Regions from separate parts of the Pseudomonas wadenswilerensis genome, predicted to be linked through region 2. Evidence: riboswitches for the same ligand, from Rfam matches in the RefSeq annotation. Region 2 holds a riboswitch; the other holds the start of a gene.

Region 1 (7,508 bases), 1.7 Mb from region 2:
GCGCCGAGGCCCAGCAACTGCTGCACGTCGGCGAGATCAAGAGCTCGCAGAACTACGACGACGTCGGCTTCAACTCGTTCTTCAAGAGCGGCTGGAAGCGCTTCTACCTGAAGTGGTACGGCGAGAGCCACCCTTCGGCAATGAAGCTGTGCCCACGCACCACCGAGCTGCTGCAGGGCATCGGCTCGGTCAAGGCGGCGATGTTCGCCACCCTGCCGCCGGGCTCCAAGCTGGTGCGCCACCGCGACCCTTACGCAGGCTCGTACCGCTACCACCTGGGCCTGGACACGCCAAACGATGACGGTTGCTACATCTGCGTCGACGGCGAGAACTACGCCTGGCGCGACGGCGAGGCGGTGGTGTTCGATGAAACCTACATCCACTACGCCTCGAACCAGACCGAGCACAACCGCATCATTCTGTTCTGCGACGTCGAGCGTCCGCTCAAGTACCGCTGGGCCACGGCGTTCAACCGCTGGTTCAGCCGCAGCGTGATGGCCGCGGCCGCCGCGCCCAACGATGCCGGTGACAAGACCGGCGGCATCAACCGCCTGTTCACCCGCATCTACAAGATCCGCGAGCGCGGCAAGGCGCTGAAGAAGCGCAACCGCACCCGTTACTACCTGGAGAAATGGGCGGTGGTGGCGGCGCTGGTGCTGGTGTTCATCTATATCTGACTCAGACCGCTATCGCTGGCAAGCCAGCTCCCACAGGTTCAGTGCATGCTTTCTCTGTGGGAGCTGGCTTGCCAGCGATGAGACCCTCTCCCTCCCAAAGTCTTGCCTTTCCCCGACCATCGAGCAACGGCGCCCTGCCGCAAAAAAAACTAACGTCACTGTTCTAGTTGCCAACCACACCAAGGTGAAGACAATGAGCATGATGGACTGGGATGCCTACCGTAATCAGTTGATGGGCGGCATCGGCGATCTCAAGCAACTCTCTCCCGACACGGTTAACGGTTACATGACCGCCAGTGGCGCCGGAGCCAGGACCAACCACCTGGACGCCAAGACCCGTGAGCTGATTTCCCTGGCCGTGGCAGTCAGCACCCGCTGTGACGGCTGCATCGCCGTGCACTCGGCCCAGGCGGTCAAGCAAGGCGCGACCCGCGAAGAAATCGCCGAAGCCCTGGGCGTGGCCGTGGCCATGAACGCCGGGGCGGCGCTGGTGTATTCGGCGCGGGCACTGGATGCCGTGGGCAAGGCTGGGCTGTAACCTCTCCCTCACGTGAGCGCGCGGTCGCGCCGCGCCTCACCCACTTCCTGGCGTTTTCGCATAAGCTAGCGGGCGAACCGTTTTCAGGAACCACCATGATCCACATCCGCCCCATGACCGCCGCCGACTTCGAGCTTTTCTGGCCGACCTTCCAGGGCATTGTCAGCGCCCGCGAAACCTATGCCTTCGACCCGGCCATGAGCCAGGAGCAAGCTCGCCAGCTGTGGCTGGAAGCGCCGCTGCGAACCCTGGTGGCCGAAGAGGATGGCGTGCTGCTCGGCTCCTACTTCCTCAAGGCCAATGCCGCCGGCCCCGGCAACCATGTCAGCAATTGCGGCTACATGGTCTGCGACGCCGCCCGTGGGCGCGGTGTCGCCAGGTTGATGTGCGAGCACTCGCAGCAGCTGGCCCGGGAGCTGGGTTTTCTGGCCATGCAGTTCAACTCGGTGGTGTCGAGCAACGAGGTCGCGGTGGCCTTGTGGCAGAAGCTTGGCTTTGCCATCGTCGGGCGTTTGCCCAATGCCTACCGGCATGCGCACCTGGGGCTGGTGGACAGCCTGGTGATGTACAAGTGGCTGGAAGAGCCGAAGCAGCCAATGCTGATCGGGCGCAAGAATATCGAGGCGGTGGTGTCGCGCAAGCGCGGGCGTTGAGACGTCGCTGTCTGAGCTGGACTCATCGCTGGCAAGCCAGCTCCCACAGCTACGGTGCACACCGAACCCTGTGGGAGCCGGCTTGCCGGCGATGCTGTTGACCTAGAAGCGCCACCCAAAAACTGATCTGCTCAGATACGCAAGCCGTTGACTGCAAAGGTTTTCGGTGTTCAGATGCGCGCCAGTTTCAGGTGTCCTGCGCCGCCGTGCGCAGGGTGAAACGGGAAGCCGGTGCGTCATGCAAATGACCAGTCCGGCGCTGCCCCCGCAACGGTAAGCGAGCGAAGCCTTCGAAACACCACTGTGCCTCGGCATGGGAAGGTGAAGGCCTTCATGACCCTCGCAAGCCCGGAGACCGGCCTGAAGCTTCTGTTTGGCAACCCCGCGGTGGGCGGGCGCAGGCCGGTTGGCGTCCGCCTGCGCGTGCGCCATGCCTCCATGCGTTGTTCCCTCCGGGATTCATTCTTCCTGTTGACTGTGGAACGACATGTCCCGAAATTCCAAGCTTCATACCCTGGCGGCCAATGCCCTGGCCCCCTGCCTGGCATTCTCCGTGCCGGCTTTCGCCGAAGACACCAACCCCTCTGCCCTGGCCCTGCCCTCGACGGCCATCACCAGCAGCAGCGACAACCAAACCATCAGCCTGGCCACCCCGCTGCCGACCGGCTCGCGCCTGGACCTCAGTGCCATGGACACCCCGGCCAGCACCAGCAGCCTCGCCAGCGAGGTCATCGACGGGCGCAACAACCTCACCGTGCAGGACGCCGTGACCCGCTCGCCGGGCATCACCTCGGTCGCCACCCCGGGCAACGGCAATACGGCGCTGTCGGCCCGCGGCTTCAGCGGCCACGGCTCGGTGATGACCCTGTTCGACGGCTCGCGCATGTACACCGGCGCCGGTACCCAGAGCTTCCCGGTCGACCCGTGGATGGTCGAGCGCATCGACGTGATCCGTGGCCCGGCCTCGGTGCTGTACGGCGAAGGCGCCACGGGTGCGGTGATCAACGTGATTCCGAAAAAACCTTTTACCGGCGAGATCCGTAACCACCTGCGCCTGGGCTATGGTTCCTACGACCGCCAGCAACTGGGCCTGGACAGCGGTGGTTCGCTGAGCGAGCGGCTGAGCTACCGGGTGACCCTCAACCGCCAGGAAAGCAACGGTTGGGTCGACCGCGGCGACTCGAAGAACCTGGCCATGAGCGCCGCCCTGCGCTTCGATGCCAGCGACGACCTGAGCTTCACCCTCGCCCACGAGCGCGGCGATGCCGACCCGATGAACTACTTCGGCACGCCGCTGATCGACGGCCATTATCGCGACAGCCTGCGCAAGAAAAACTACAACCTCAAGGATTCGGCCCAGCACTACCACGACGAGTGGACCCGCTTTAACACCGACTGGGCCATCAGCGATTCGATCAGCGCCAGCAACCAGCTGTACTACCTCAAGAGCCGCCGGCACTGGCGCAACGCCGAGGACTACACCTGGAACAGCGGCGTCGGCCAGCTTGAGCGCGGCAGCTACCTGGAGATCAGGCACGACCAGGAACAGGTCGGCGACCGCCAGAGCTTCACCTTCGACCATTCGCTGTTTGGCCTGGCCAGCAAAACCGTGGTCGGCGCCGAGTACAACCGCATCCGTTTCGGCATCGACAGCAACTCGCCGTACAACGACATTGGCGGCGATTTCATCGACCCGTGGCAGCCGGCGCCGGGCTACTTCCACAGCGCCAGCCCGACCCGCCCGCAAACCGACAGCACCACCCGCACCTTCGCCCTGTTCGCCGAGAACCGCACCCAGCTGTCGGAGCGCTGGTCGCTGGTCACCGGCATTCGTCGCGACCAGAACCACATCGACCGCAACAACCTGGTCAACGACACCCGCACTGACCGCAGCCTCAACGGCGGCAACTGGCGCGCCGGGCTGGTGTTCGCAGTCAACGACGAGCTGAGTCTGTACGGCCAGTACTCCACCAGTGAAGATGGCGTCAGCGACCTGGTGACCTTGAGCCCGAGCCAACAGAAGTTCGACCTGACCGAAGCCAAGCAGACCGAGTTCGGCCTCAAGCAGCTGTTCTGGGATGGCCGTGGCGAGTGGACCCTGGCGGCCTATCACATCGTCAAGAAGAAGCTGTTGGTCGACAACCCCGACACCCACCAGAAGGAACAGGCCGGGCAGCAGACCTCCGATGGCCTGGAAGCGACCCTGGAGCTGGCCCTGGCCAACCAGTGGCATGTCTCGGCCAACGCCTCGGTGGTGCGCGCCAAGTACGACGATTTCGACCAGACGGTGGGTGGGCAAACCGTTTCCCGTGCTGGCAATCGCCCAAGCAACGTACCGCGGCGGACCGCCAACCTGTGGGTCAGCAAAGGCTTCAGCCACAACGTAGACGCCGGCATGGGCCTGCGTTATGTCGATGAGCGCTATGCCAACACCGCCAACTCCCAGAGCGTGCCGGGCTTTACCGTGGTCGATGCCAACCTGGGCTGGCAGGTGCTGCCGGATGTGCGTCTGGGCCTGCAGCTGAACAACCTGCTCGACCGCCGTTATGCGGCCACTGCGCACAGTGGCGAGCAGTGGCTGATGGGTGAGCCGCGGTCGTATTTTGCGACGGTGGATTACACGTTCTGAGGTGAACCGGGGCTGCGTTGCAGCCCATCGCCGGCAACGCCGGCTTGTGTCTTGAGGTAGGAATAGAATCAGAAGTGAGAGCGGTGAATGGCAAGCTGTACGCCGGTAGTGCTTAAAGCACGTGTGGGAGCAAAGCTGCCATTCACCTCTCCACTCTGGCCCGAGCCCGAACAGTTGATTGAGCGCCTCTCGAATCACAAGCGTGGGCCAAGCCAGAGCGCTCTCACAACTGAGTGTAAGAGGGTTCAGCCATGTTGTCTTCTGTTGGAATCGACACTGCCAAAGCCACTTTGGAAATCTGCATCAAACCTCAGAAAATCCGCTTCGAAGTGGCCAACAACTCCGCAGGCTTCGAGGCGTTGCTTGAGCGTCTGAAGGACTTCAAGATCAGTCGAGTGCTGATCGAAGCGACAGGCGGCTACGAGAAAGATGTGTTGATCGCCCTGGCCTCAGCAGGACTGGAAACCATCTGCATCAACCCAGCCCGTGCCCGGAAATTCGCCGATGCCATGGGTAAAAAAGCCAAAACCGACAAGATCGACGCCGAAGTCCTTGCGGACTTCGCTGCACACCTCAGCGTTCCTCAAAGCCAACCGATCAGCCCGGAACGCGAAGAGCTGCGCGAGTTGGTGAAGCAGCGCGCCCAATTTGTGCAGAGCCGTGATGACTACAAACGGCGTCGCCTGCAATGCCGCTCGGCAATGGCGATGGCCCACTTTGATGAGCACATAGAACACCTGAAAGTGCTGATCAAACGCCTCGACGAAGAAATTGACCAGGCGATGGTGCAACTGGACGATACCAGGGCGAGTCAGTTGTTGGCGGTGAGCGGAATCGGTCGGGTAACCGCCGCAAATCTGCTCGCCTCACTGCCTGAACTGGGGCAGTTGGACCGCCGTCAGATCGCCGCGCTGGTGGGCGTAGCGCCTTACAACAACGATAGTGGTAGCCATCGAGGGCACCGCCAGATATGGGGTGGTCGGGCCCATGTAAGGCGAGTGCTGTACATGTCGAGCTGGATCATCATCCGTCACAACACAGAATTTAAAGCACGCTACGAAGCACTTCGGGCACGTGGCAAGTGCGCCAAGGTGGCACTCGTAGCTTGCATGCGGGTGCTGATCGTCAGGCTGAATGCAATGCTGCGGGACAATACCCCTTGGCGAGTGCAAACAGCCTGATCAAGACAGTTGCTCCCACAATGGGCCTGTGTACACCGGCCCTGTCAACCTAGCTCAGGCAAGCTATAGCGCTCGGCAAAATACTGGCGAAAAAACTCCACCGCCACCCGCACCTTGGCCGAACTGGCCAGCGGCGAGGTATACACCGCCCAGATGTCCGCCGGCTGGTGATACTCCGCCAGCACCTGCACCAGGCGCCCATCGGCCAGGCTGTCGTGCACATCCCACCACGAGCGCAGCAAAATTCCTCGCCCATCCAGGCACCACTGGTGCGCCACTTCACCATGGTTGCTCGACAGGCTGCCGGTCACCCGCACGCTCTCCTCGCCCCCCGGCCCTTCCAGCTGCCAGACGCCAAACGGGTGGTCACGCTCCTTGATCACCAGGCAATCATGGCTGGCAAGCTCGGCCAGCACCTTGGGCGTGCCGCGCCGGGCCAGGTAGGCCGGGGAAGCGCACAGCACCCGGCGGTTCCTGGCCAGCGGCTTGGCAATCAGGTTGGGAGCGATGGCGTTACCGACGCGAATATCCAGGTCGACGCCCTCTTCAATCAGGTCCACCAGGCGGTCATGCACGTCCAGGCGCACATCCAGGCGCGGGTAGCGCTCGGCCAGTTCCGACAACGCCGGGGCCACAAATCGCCGGCCCAGGCCAAGGCTGCTGGCAATCCGCAGCTGGCCCACCGGTTCGCGGTGCTGGGCGCTGATGTCGTCGCCCATGCGCTGCACCGCATCGAAAATCTGCTGCGCCCACTGGTACACCCGCTCGCCCTCCTCGCTCACCGTCACCCGCCGGGTGGTGCGGTGCAGCAGGCGCACTTCAAGGGTTTGCTCAAGCACGCGGATGCGTTTGCTGATGAACGCGGCCGACATGCCGAGCTCTTCGGCCACCGCCGCGAAGCTGGCGCGCTTGGCCACCTGGAGGAAGATATTGAGGTCGTCGAGGCTGGGAAGATTATTCACGATGCGTGCACTAAGAATCCATGAATCACGAGATTATCTCTGAATCCTGCCCTTATAGCATGAGCCGCACCTGTTCCCTAGACAACGAGTGCGCCCCTCATGAGCAAGACTTTCAGAATCGCCGCAATTCCCGGTGACGGCATCGGCAACGAAGTACTCCCCGAAGGCATCCGCGTGGTCGAGGCCGCCGCGCGCAAGCATGGCCTGGACATCAGCTTCGAATTCTTCGAATGGGCCAGCTGCGACTACTACCTGGCCCACGGAAAAATGATGCCGGACGACTGGTTCGAGCAGCTCAAGGATTTCGACGCCCTGTACTTCGGCGCCGTGGGCTGGCCAGACAAGGTCCCGGACCACATTTCGCTGTGGGGCTCGCTGCTGAAGTTTCGCCGCGACTTCGACCAGTACGTGAACATCCGCCCGGTGCGCCTGTTCCCCGGCGTACCCTGCCCGCTGGCCGGCCGTGAGCCTGGCGACATCGACTTTGTGGTAATCCGCGAGAACACCGAAGGCGAATATTCGTCCCTGGGCGGGCGCATGTTCGAAGGCACCGACAACGAGTTCGTGCTGCAGGAGTCGGTGTTCACCCGCCGGGGTGTCGACCGCATCCTCAAGTACGCCTTCGAGGTGGCGCAAACCCGCGAGCGCAAGCACGTGACCTCGGCGACCAAGTCCAACGGCATGGCCGTGAGCATGCCCTACTGGGACGAGCGCACCGCGGCCATGGCTGCCAATTATCCGGAAATCAGCTGGGACAAGCAGCACATTGATATCCTCTGCGCCCGCTTCGTGCTGCAGCCGGATCGCTTCGACGTGGTGGTGGCCTCGAACCTGTTCGGCGACATCCTCTCCGACCTCGGCCCGGCCT
Region 2 (7,508 bases):
TTCACGCAGGCCCGGCGCCTGCACCAGCTGCCCGGCGGTGTCGAAGACAAACAGCTTGTGGGTGGGGATGAACACCCGGATCGGCGCATCGACGTGGTACTCGTGCACGCCAGGCAGGTGCAGGACCAGGCGAAAGTGCTCGTTGCGCACATGCAGGAAGGTTTCCGAGCCGCTGATTTCCGCCAGTTCCACCAGCACTGCCAGCTCCAGGTCATCGTCGTTGGACGGCACCAGGCTGATATGGCTCGGGCGCACGCCAAAGCGGTAATCGCCATCGCCAATGCGGCGCAGATCGGCGTTCATGGCGAAATGCACGGCACCGGCAAAACTCACCTCATTGCCGCTGATACGCCCGGGCATCAGATTGATCGGCGGCTCGGAAAACAGCTCGGCGGCCAGCACCGTGCGCGGCTGGTGATAGACCTGGGCAGTGGGCCCGCTCTGCACGATGCGCCCTTCATGGAGGATGGTGGTGGTGCCACCCAGGGCCAGGGCTTCGTTGGGTTCGGTGGTGGCGTACACGGCAATGCAATGGCGGGCGGCGAACAGCTCGCGCATCTCCTGGCGCAACTCTTCACGCAGCTTGTAGTCGAGGTTCACCAGCGGCTCATCGAACAGGATCAGTTCGGCGTCCTTGACCAGTGCCCGAGCCATGGCCGTGCGTTGCTGCTGACCGCCCGACAGCTCCAGCGGCAAGCGTTGCAGAAACGGCTCGATACGCAGGATCTGCGCGGTCTGCTGGACTTTCTCGCGGATCAGCGCTTCGGCCATGCGCGCCTGGCGCAAGGGTGAGGCAATGTTCTCGAACACGCTCAGGGTCGGGTAGTTGATGAACTGCTGATAGACCATCGACACATTGCGCTGGCGCACCGGGCGGCCGGTGACATCTTCGCCATTCATCAGCACCCGGCCACGGTCCGGCCGATCAAGCCCGGCCATCAGGCGCATGAGGCTGGTCTTGCCGGCCAGGGTGCGGCCAAGCAGCACATTGAACGAGCCGGGCTCGAAGCTCAGGCAGGCATCGTCGATGCACACCTGGTTATCCACGGTACGGCTGACATGTTCGAGCGTGAGCGACATGGCGCGGCCTTCTTGTTGTTATCGAGCAGGCGCACAAGGCAGAGCCAGATTCGTGCCAGCGGTTGCCAAGCCTTTGCCGGCAAAAGCAATTCAGCGAACTGACCGATGGCCGGGGTTCACACCTGAACAGAAATGAACAGCCTTCGCTGCACAGTTGAACAGCCGCGGCATTGACAATGAACAGGACTGAACAACACTGGATCAGACAAAAACAACAACACTGCCGCCGGCAGAGGACGGGCCCATGGCCGCATCCACCAGCGCCCATGCGCAACTGATCCAGGCCTCCTGGCAGCGCTGCCGCGCCTACGGCCTGGATCACCAGTCACAACCGCAGTTCGGCGAAGCATCCGCCGCCCAGGTCAGCGAACTGCTCGAACGCGAGCATTCACTGCTGGGCACCACCCGCGACGAGGTGCTGCCGCAATACGCGCACCTGCTCGGCAACTCCAGTTACCTGATCATGCTCAGCGACCATCAGGGCCAGTTGCTCGATGCCTGGGGCACCCGCCGCTTTATCGACCCGCGCCAGCGCCACGGCTTTGTCGCCGGCGCCTGCTGGCGGGAACAAGGGGTGGGCACCAATGCCATCGGCACCGCCCTGGCTACCGGCGAGGCGGTGCATGTCAGCCAGGATGAGCACTTCCTCAAGCTCAACCGCTTCATGGCCAGCGCCGCCGCCCCCTTGTTCGACGCCGAGCGCCAGTTGATCGGCGTACTCGATGTGTCCAGCGACAGCTACCTGCCGGCGGCGCAAACCCAGGGCCTGGTGCGGATGATGAGCCAGAGCCTGGAGAACCGCCTGATCCTGGCGCGCTTTGCCGGGGATTACCGGCAACTGAGCTTCAATACCGGCGCCAACAACCTCGACAGCCAATGGGCCGGGCTGCTGGTGTTCGATGACCAGGGCCGGGTGCTGGCGGCCAATCGCCGGGCCGACAGTTTGCTCGGCCAGAATCCGTTGCAACTGAACCTGGAGCAGTTGTTCAGGACGCCCCTGGTGCAACTGCTCGGCCACAGCGCAGAGCAACCGTTCGCCGTGCAGGTGACCGGGCGCAACCGTTTTCATTGCCTGTTGCATGCCCCCACCCAAGCCCCGCGGGCCACACCGGTCAGCCATGCGCAAACCACCTGCGACCCGCGTATCGACAAGGCCCTGCACCAGGCCGGGTTGTTGCTGGAAAAGGACATTCCGCTATTGATCGAGGGCGAAACCGGAGCCGGCAAGGAAGTCTTCGTCAATGCCCTGCACCGCGCCAGCAGCCGCGCCGGCCAGCCGTTGATTGCGGTGAACTGCGCAGCGATTCCGGCCGAGCTGGTCGAGTCGGAGCTGTTCGGCTACGAGAAAGGCGCATTCACCGGCGCCCATCACAAGGGCAATATCGGCCTGATCCGCAAGGCCGACCGGGGCATCCTGTTTCTCGATGAAATCGGTGACATGCCGCTGCCGACCCAGGCACGCCTGCTGCGTTTTCTGCAGACCCGCAACATCCAGCCATTGGGCAGTGGTGAACCGATCCCGGTGGATATCCGCGTGGTCTCGGCGACCAACCAGAACCTCGCCGACCAAGTACGTCTGGGCCACTTTCGCCAGGACCTGTACTACCGCATCGCCGGTCTCAGCCTGATGCTGCCGCCCTTGCGCGAACGCAGCGACCGCCTGGCCCTGATCGAACAGCTCCACCAGCAGCACCGCGAGCCCGGGGCGCCGACGCAACTGCCCGGCAAGGTGCTGGAACTGCTGCTCCAGCACCCCTGGCCGGGCAACCTGCGCCAGCTGGCCAGCGTGCTCCAGGTCGCACTGGCGCTGGCGGGCGGGCGGCCGATTGCTGTGGAGCACCTGCCGGACAGTTTCTTTGCCGATCTGCCCGCCTCCAGGCCGCAGCCCCCCGTGTTGCCGTCACCAGCTAGCGCTGACGACCTCGGCCAGCGCCTGCAAGGCCTCAACGGCAATATCTCGGCCCTGGCCCGGGCCCTGGGCATCAGCCGCACCACCCTGTACAAGCGCCTGCACGCCCAGGGCCAGGCCGGTACAGTTGACGAACGCCTGGGCTGATGGTCAGATGCCTGCCAGTTTCAGGTGCCTGCCGCCGCCGTGCGTCAGGTGAAACGGGAAGCCGGTGCGTCGTTATCGACCAGTCCGGCGCTGCCCCCGCAACGGTAAGCGAGTGAAGCATTCAACCCGCCACTGTGCCCACAGGCATGGGAAGGCGAATGGCTTCAAGCCTCGCAAGCCCGGAGACCGGCCTGAAGCCCCACGACTGCACGCAGTCATTTAGGCAAACCTGCGGAGGGCGGGCACGAGCCGGCTGCCTGGCGCGTGTTGGCTGGGGCCCTCCTGTGCGCTTCGCGAATGTTTTTCGAGAAGTCCATGACAGCAACAACCCCCAAGCGTCGCCGCGGCCGCGTCGCCGAAGATGAAATCCAGAGCAAGCCCGAGTGGTCGCAGATCCCCGAGCATACCCGCCACGTGATGCTCTGCACCGGCCCTCGCTGCGTGCAACGCGGTGCCCTGCCGCTGTGGAAAGTCCTGCGCCGCGAGCTGCTGGTGGCCAACCGTATCGAAACCACTGACGGCGTGCTGCTGACCCGCAGCCATTGCCAGTTCCCCTGCAACCTCGGCCCAGTGCTGACGGTGTATCCGGACCGTTGCTGGTACCGGGTAGCCAACGCCGAAGACGCGCAACGGCTGGTGCGCGAACACCTGATCGAGGGCCAGCCGGTGCCCGATCTGCTGCTCAATGGCCAGGTGTCATGAGGTGGTTCGGCGCCAGCTTGCTGGCCGTATTGAGCAGCAGCGCCCTGGCCCTGGACTATCAAAACTGCGGGCAGACCTGGCAACTGCCACATGACCGTCCACAACGCATCCTGGCCCTCAACCAGCACGCCGCCGACCTGCTGCTGGCCCTTGAAGCCGGCCCAACCCTGGCCGCGGTCAGCTATATCGATGACGACCCGCAAGCCCTGGCCAGCGGACGCTATCGCGGCGTCCCCCTGCTGTCACGCCGCTACCCGGCAACCGAGGTCGTCTATGCCCAGGGTTACGACCTGCTGGTCGGCGGTTTTGCCAGTGCCTTTCGCGACAGCGACGGCGTAGCCCTGCGCACGACCTTGAAAGCCAACGGCATCGGCACTTACCTGCTGGAGAACGCCTGCGCGCCAGCGACCGAAAACGGCTTTGCCGCCGTTGAACAAGACCTGCGTGTCCTCGGCCGTCTGCTGCAGCGCGACGCCCAGGCCAGCCACCTGATCGCCCGCCAGCACCAGGATCTGGCCGCCGCTAAAGCCATCGCCGGGCACGGGCAGCCGCTGTCGGTGTTTTACCTCGACAACGAGGTCAACGGCCTGCACAGCGAAGGCAAGCGCGGCTTCATCACCCAGCTGATCGACGCGGCGGGCGGCCGCAACCTTTACGCCGAGGTCGAGCTGAACCGGGTCACGGTCGATGCCGAAAGCCTGCTGCGCGCCGACCCCGACGTCATCATCCTTGCCGATGCAGTGTGGTCGCCCGCCGCCGGCAAGCGCGCTTACCTGCGCAAGCACCCGGCGCTCTCGCACTTGCAAGCCGTGCGCAACAATCGCCTGATCGACCTGCCCTTCACCCACATCCTTGCCGGCGAACACAGCGCCAGCACCGCGCTGAGCCTGGCGCGGCAGCTGCGCGCCTTCAAGCAAGACCTACCTTGAGTCATCACAGCAGATTCCGCTGTCAAACCCACTATTTCAGCTTTACCGGCTGAGCGCCCAACGCGCTTCAGCCGGGATTTATCATTGATCACGTCGACAATAAGCACACAGCCAACCCCGGATGCGTGCCTCGATGCAAACAACAAATACAGTCTTGATGATCCGCCCGGCGCGGTTCGCCTTCAACCCGGATACCGCCCTCAACAACCGTTTCCAGCAAGCCCTGCTCGAGCCGGAGCAGGCACAGCAGAAAGCGCTGGAAGAGTTCGATGGTTATGTCGACACCCTGCGCCAGCACGGCGTCGAAGTGCTGGTGGTGCAGGACACCCCGGCGCCGCACACCCCTGACTCGATTTTCCCCAACAACTGGTGGAGCAGCCACGCCGACGGCAGCCTGGTGCTCTACCCGATGGAAGGCCAGAACCGCCGCCTGGAGCGCAGCAAGGGCGTGCTCAAGGTGCTCGAAGAGCGTTTTGCCGTCCGTCAGACCATCGATCTGAGCCCCCTGGAACAGCAGAGTATGTATCTGGAAGGGACCGGCAGCATGGTCCTGGATCGCGAGCACCGGATCAGCTATGCCTGCCATTCCGGGCGCACCCACACCCAGGCCCTGCGCCTGTTCGCCGAACAGCTCGACTATCGCCTGTGCCTGTTCCACGCCGTCGACCGCCACCAGGCGCCGATCTATCACTGCAATGTGATGATGAGCGTTGGCCGCGGGCTCTCGGTGGTCTGCCTGCAGGCCCTGCCCGAGGCCGCCGAGCGCCGCGCCCTGGAGCATTCGCTGCGCGACACCGGCAAGGACATTTTGACCCTGGATTTCGACCAGCTCGAAGGTTTCGCCGGCAACATGCTTGAAGTCCACGACAAGCAAGGCCAGCCGCTGCTGGTGATGTCGCGCAGCGCCTGGCGCTCGCTCAGCCCCGAACAGCGCCGGCAGGTCGAACAGCACAGCCACCCGGTGGTGGTGAACATCGACCATATCGAGCGCATTGGCGGCGGCAGCGCGCGCTGCATGCTCGCCGAAGTGCACCTGCCCGTCCGTCACTGATTACAACAAAGGAGTTCATCATGACCCGCTATATCGACGTTACCGACCTCAGCCGCCTGGTGGCATGCAAAGGCCTGAGCACCTGCATCAGCGAAATGGCCGAGTACATCCGTGAGGACTACCTGCGCTGGCAGGACTTCGAAAAATGCGCACGCCTGGCCAACCACTCGCCCGATGGCGTGATCGAGCTGATGCCGGTGTCCGACGCCAACCTGTACGCCTTCAAGTACGTCAACGGCCACCCGAAAAATACCCATCGCGGCATGCTCACGGTAATGGCCTTCGGCGCCCTGGGCGACGTCGATACCGGCGCGCCGGTGCTGCTCAGCGAAATGACCCTGACCACCGCTATCCGTACCGCCGCGACCTCGGCCCTGGCCGCCCGCTACCTGGCGCGCAAGGACAGCCGCAGCATGGCGCTGATCGGCAACGGCTCGCAAAGCGAGTTCCAGGCCCTGGCCTTCCACGCCCTGCTGGGCATCGAAGACATTCGCCTGTATGACCTGGACCCGGCCGCCAGCGCCAAACTGGTCGCCAACCTCAGCGCCTTCCCTGCAATCAAGGTAACCGTCGCCGGTTCCGTCGCCGAAGCGGTGCGCGGCGCCGACATCGTCACCACGGTGACCGCCGACAAGGCCTACGCCACCATCCTCACGCCGGAGATGATCGAGCCGGGCATGCACCTCAATGCCGTCGGCGGTGACTGCCCGGGCAAGACCGAACTGCACCGCGAGATCGTCGAGCGCGCGCGGGTGATCGTCGAGTACGAACCGCAAAGCCGCATCGAAGGCGAAATCCAGCAAATGCCCGCCGACTCGCCGACCACCGAATTCTGGCAAGTGATCAACGGCCAGGTGGCCGGTCGCGAAAACGCCGCGCAAGTGACGCTGTTCGACTCGGTCGGCTTCGCCCTCGAAGATTACTCGGCGCTGCGTTATGTGCTGGACGTGGCCAAGGCCCTGGACATCGGCAGCGAGATCGCCCTGGTGCCGGAACTCAAGGACCCGAAAGACCTGTTCGCGCTGCTGCGTGCACCGGTTGAAAACCTGCAGAAAAAACGCGCCTGAACCCGACCGATTCTGCCGTGCCACCGCGCGGCAGATCGGAAACTGCTGCAAGGGAAGCTTAAACAGGAGGTGCCTCAGCCGATTCGGCTGCCATACACGCGTTAACAGCAAAATCCGGCAGCCGACGCCGGCGCAAACGACACAAAAAAAACGTCGTCATCGCGCATTCTGAGCCCGACCAGAGAGTCACTAAAAGACCAGAAGCGCACCACTGCCCTACATCAACTATAAAACTCAGGGATACTCATATGACTTCGCTGCGAAAGCTCCTCAGCGTGCTGCTCCTGCCACTGTGCGCAAGTGCGGTGCAGGCCAAGGAATGGACCGAGATCCGTTTCGGCGTCTACCCCGAATACCCCCCTTTTGAATCCGTTGCCGCCGATGGCAGCCTGCAAGGCTTCGACATCGAGCTGGGCAACGCCATCTGCGCCAAGCTGCAAGTCAAATGCACCTGGGTGCACAACGAATTCGACGGCATGATCCCGGCCCTGCGGGCACGCAAGTTCGACGCAATCATGTCGTCGATGGCGGTGACCCCGGCGCGGCAGAAACAGATCGACTTCAGCGCCCGGCTGTTCCTCAGCCCGACTTCGGTGATCGTGCGCAAGAACGCCGACTTCGGC

Evidence for each region. Region 2 has a riboswitch for cobalamin ahead of LOY45_RS08695 ((2Fe-2S) ferredoxin domain-containing protein). Riboswitches for the same ligand answer to the same signal wherever they lie in the genome.
Region 1: another riboswitch for cobalamin. It lies ahead of LOY45_RS16230 (TonB-dependent receptor); the one in region 2 lies ahead of LOY45_RS08695 ((2Fe-2S) ferredoxin domain-containing protein).

The regions. Positions count from the first base shown of each region.
Region 1 covers NZ_CP087191.1:3,538,993-3,546,500, forward strand. Annotated here, with positions in the region: gene lpxO (lipid A hydroxylase LpxO) at 1-677, shown strand, start outside; gene LOY45_RS16220 (carboxymuconolactone decarboxylase family protein) at 871-1,215, shown strand; gene LOY45_RS16225 (GNAT family N-acetyltransferase) at 1,311-1,868, shown strand; cobalamin riboswitch at 2,041-2,246, shown strand; gene LOY45_RS16230 (TonB-dependent receptor) at 2,356-4,497, shown strand; gene LOY45_RS16235 (IS110 family RNA-guided transposase) at 4,749-5,678, shown strand; gene LOY45_RS16240 (LysR substrate-binding domain-containing protein) at 5,723-6,640, opposite strand; gene LOY45_RS16245 (tartrate dehydrogenase) at 6,740-7,508, shown strand, end outside.
Region 2 covers NZ_CP087191.1:1,882,935-1,890,442, reverse strand. Annotated here, with positions in the region: gene LOY45_RS08705 (ABC transporter ATP-binding protein) at 1-1,080, opposite strand, end outside; gene LOY45_RS08700 (sigma-54-dependent Fis family transcriptional regulator) at 1,325-3,136, shown strand; cobalamin riboswitch at 3,142-3,345, shown strand; gene LOY45_RS08695 ((2Fe-2S) ferredoxin domain-containing protein) at 3,452-3,838, shown strand; gene LOY45_RS08690 (ABC transporter substrate-binding protein) at 3,835-4,767, shown strand; gene ctlX (citrulline utilization hydrolase CtlX) at 4,901-5,818, shown strand; gene LOY45_RS08680 (ornithine cyclodeaminase) at 5,839-6,885, shown strand; gene LOY45_RS08675 (ABC transporter substrate-binding protein) at 7,134-7,508, shown strand, end outside.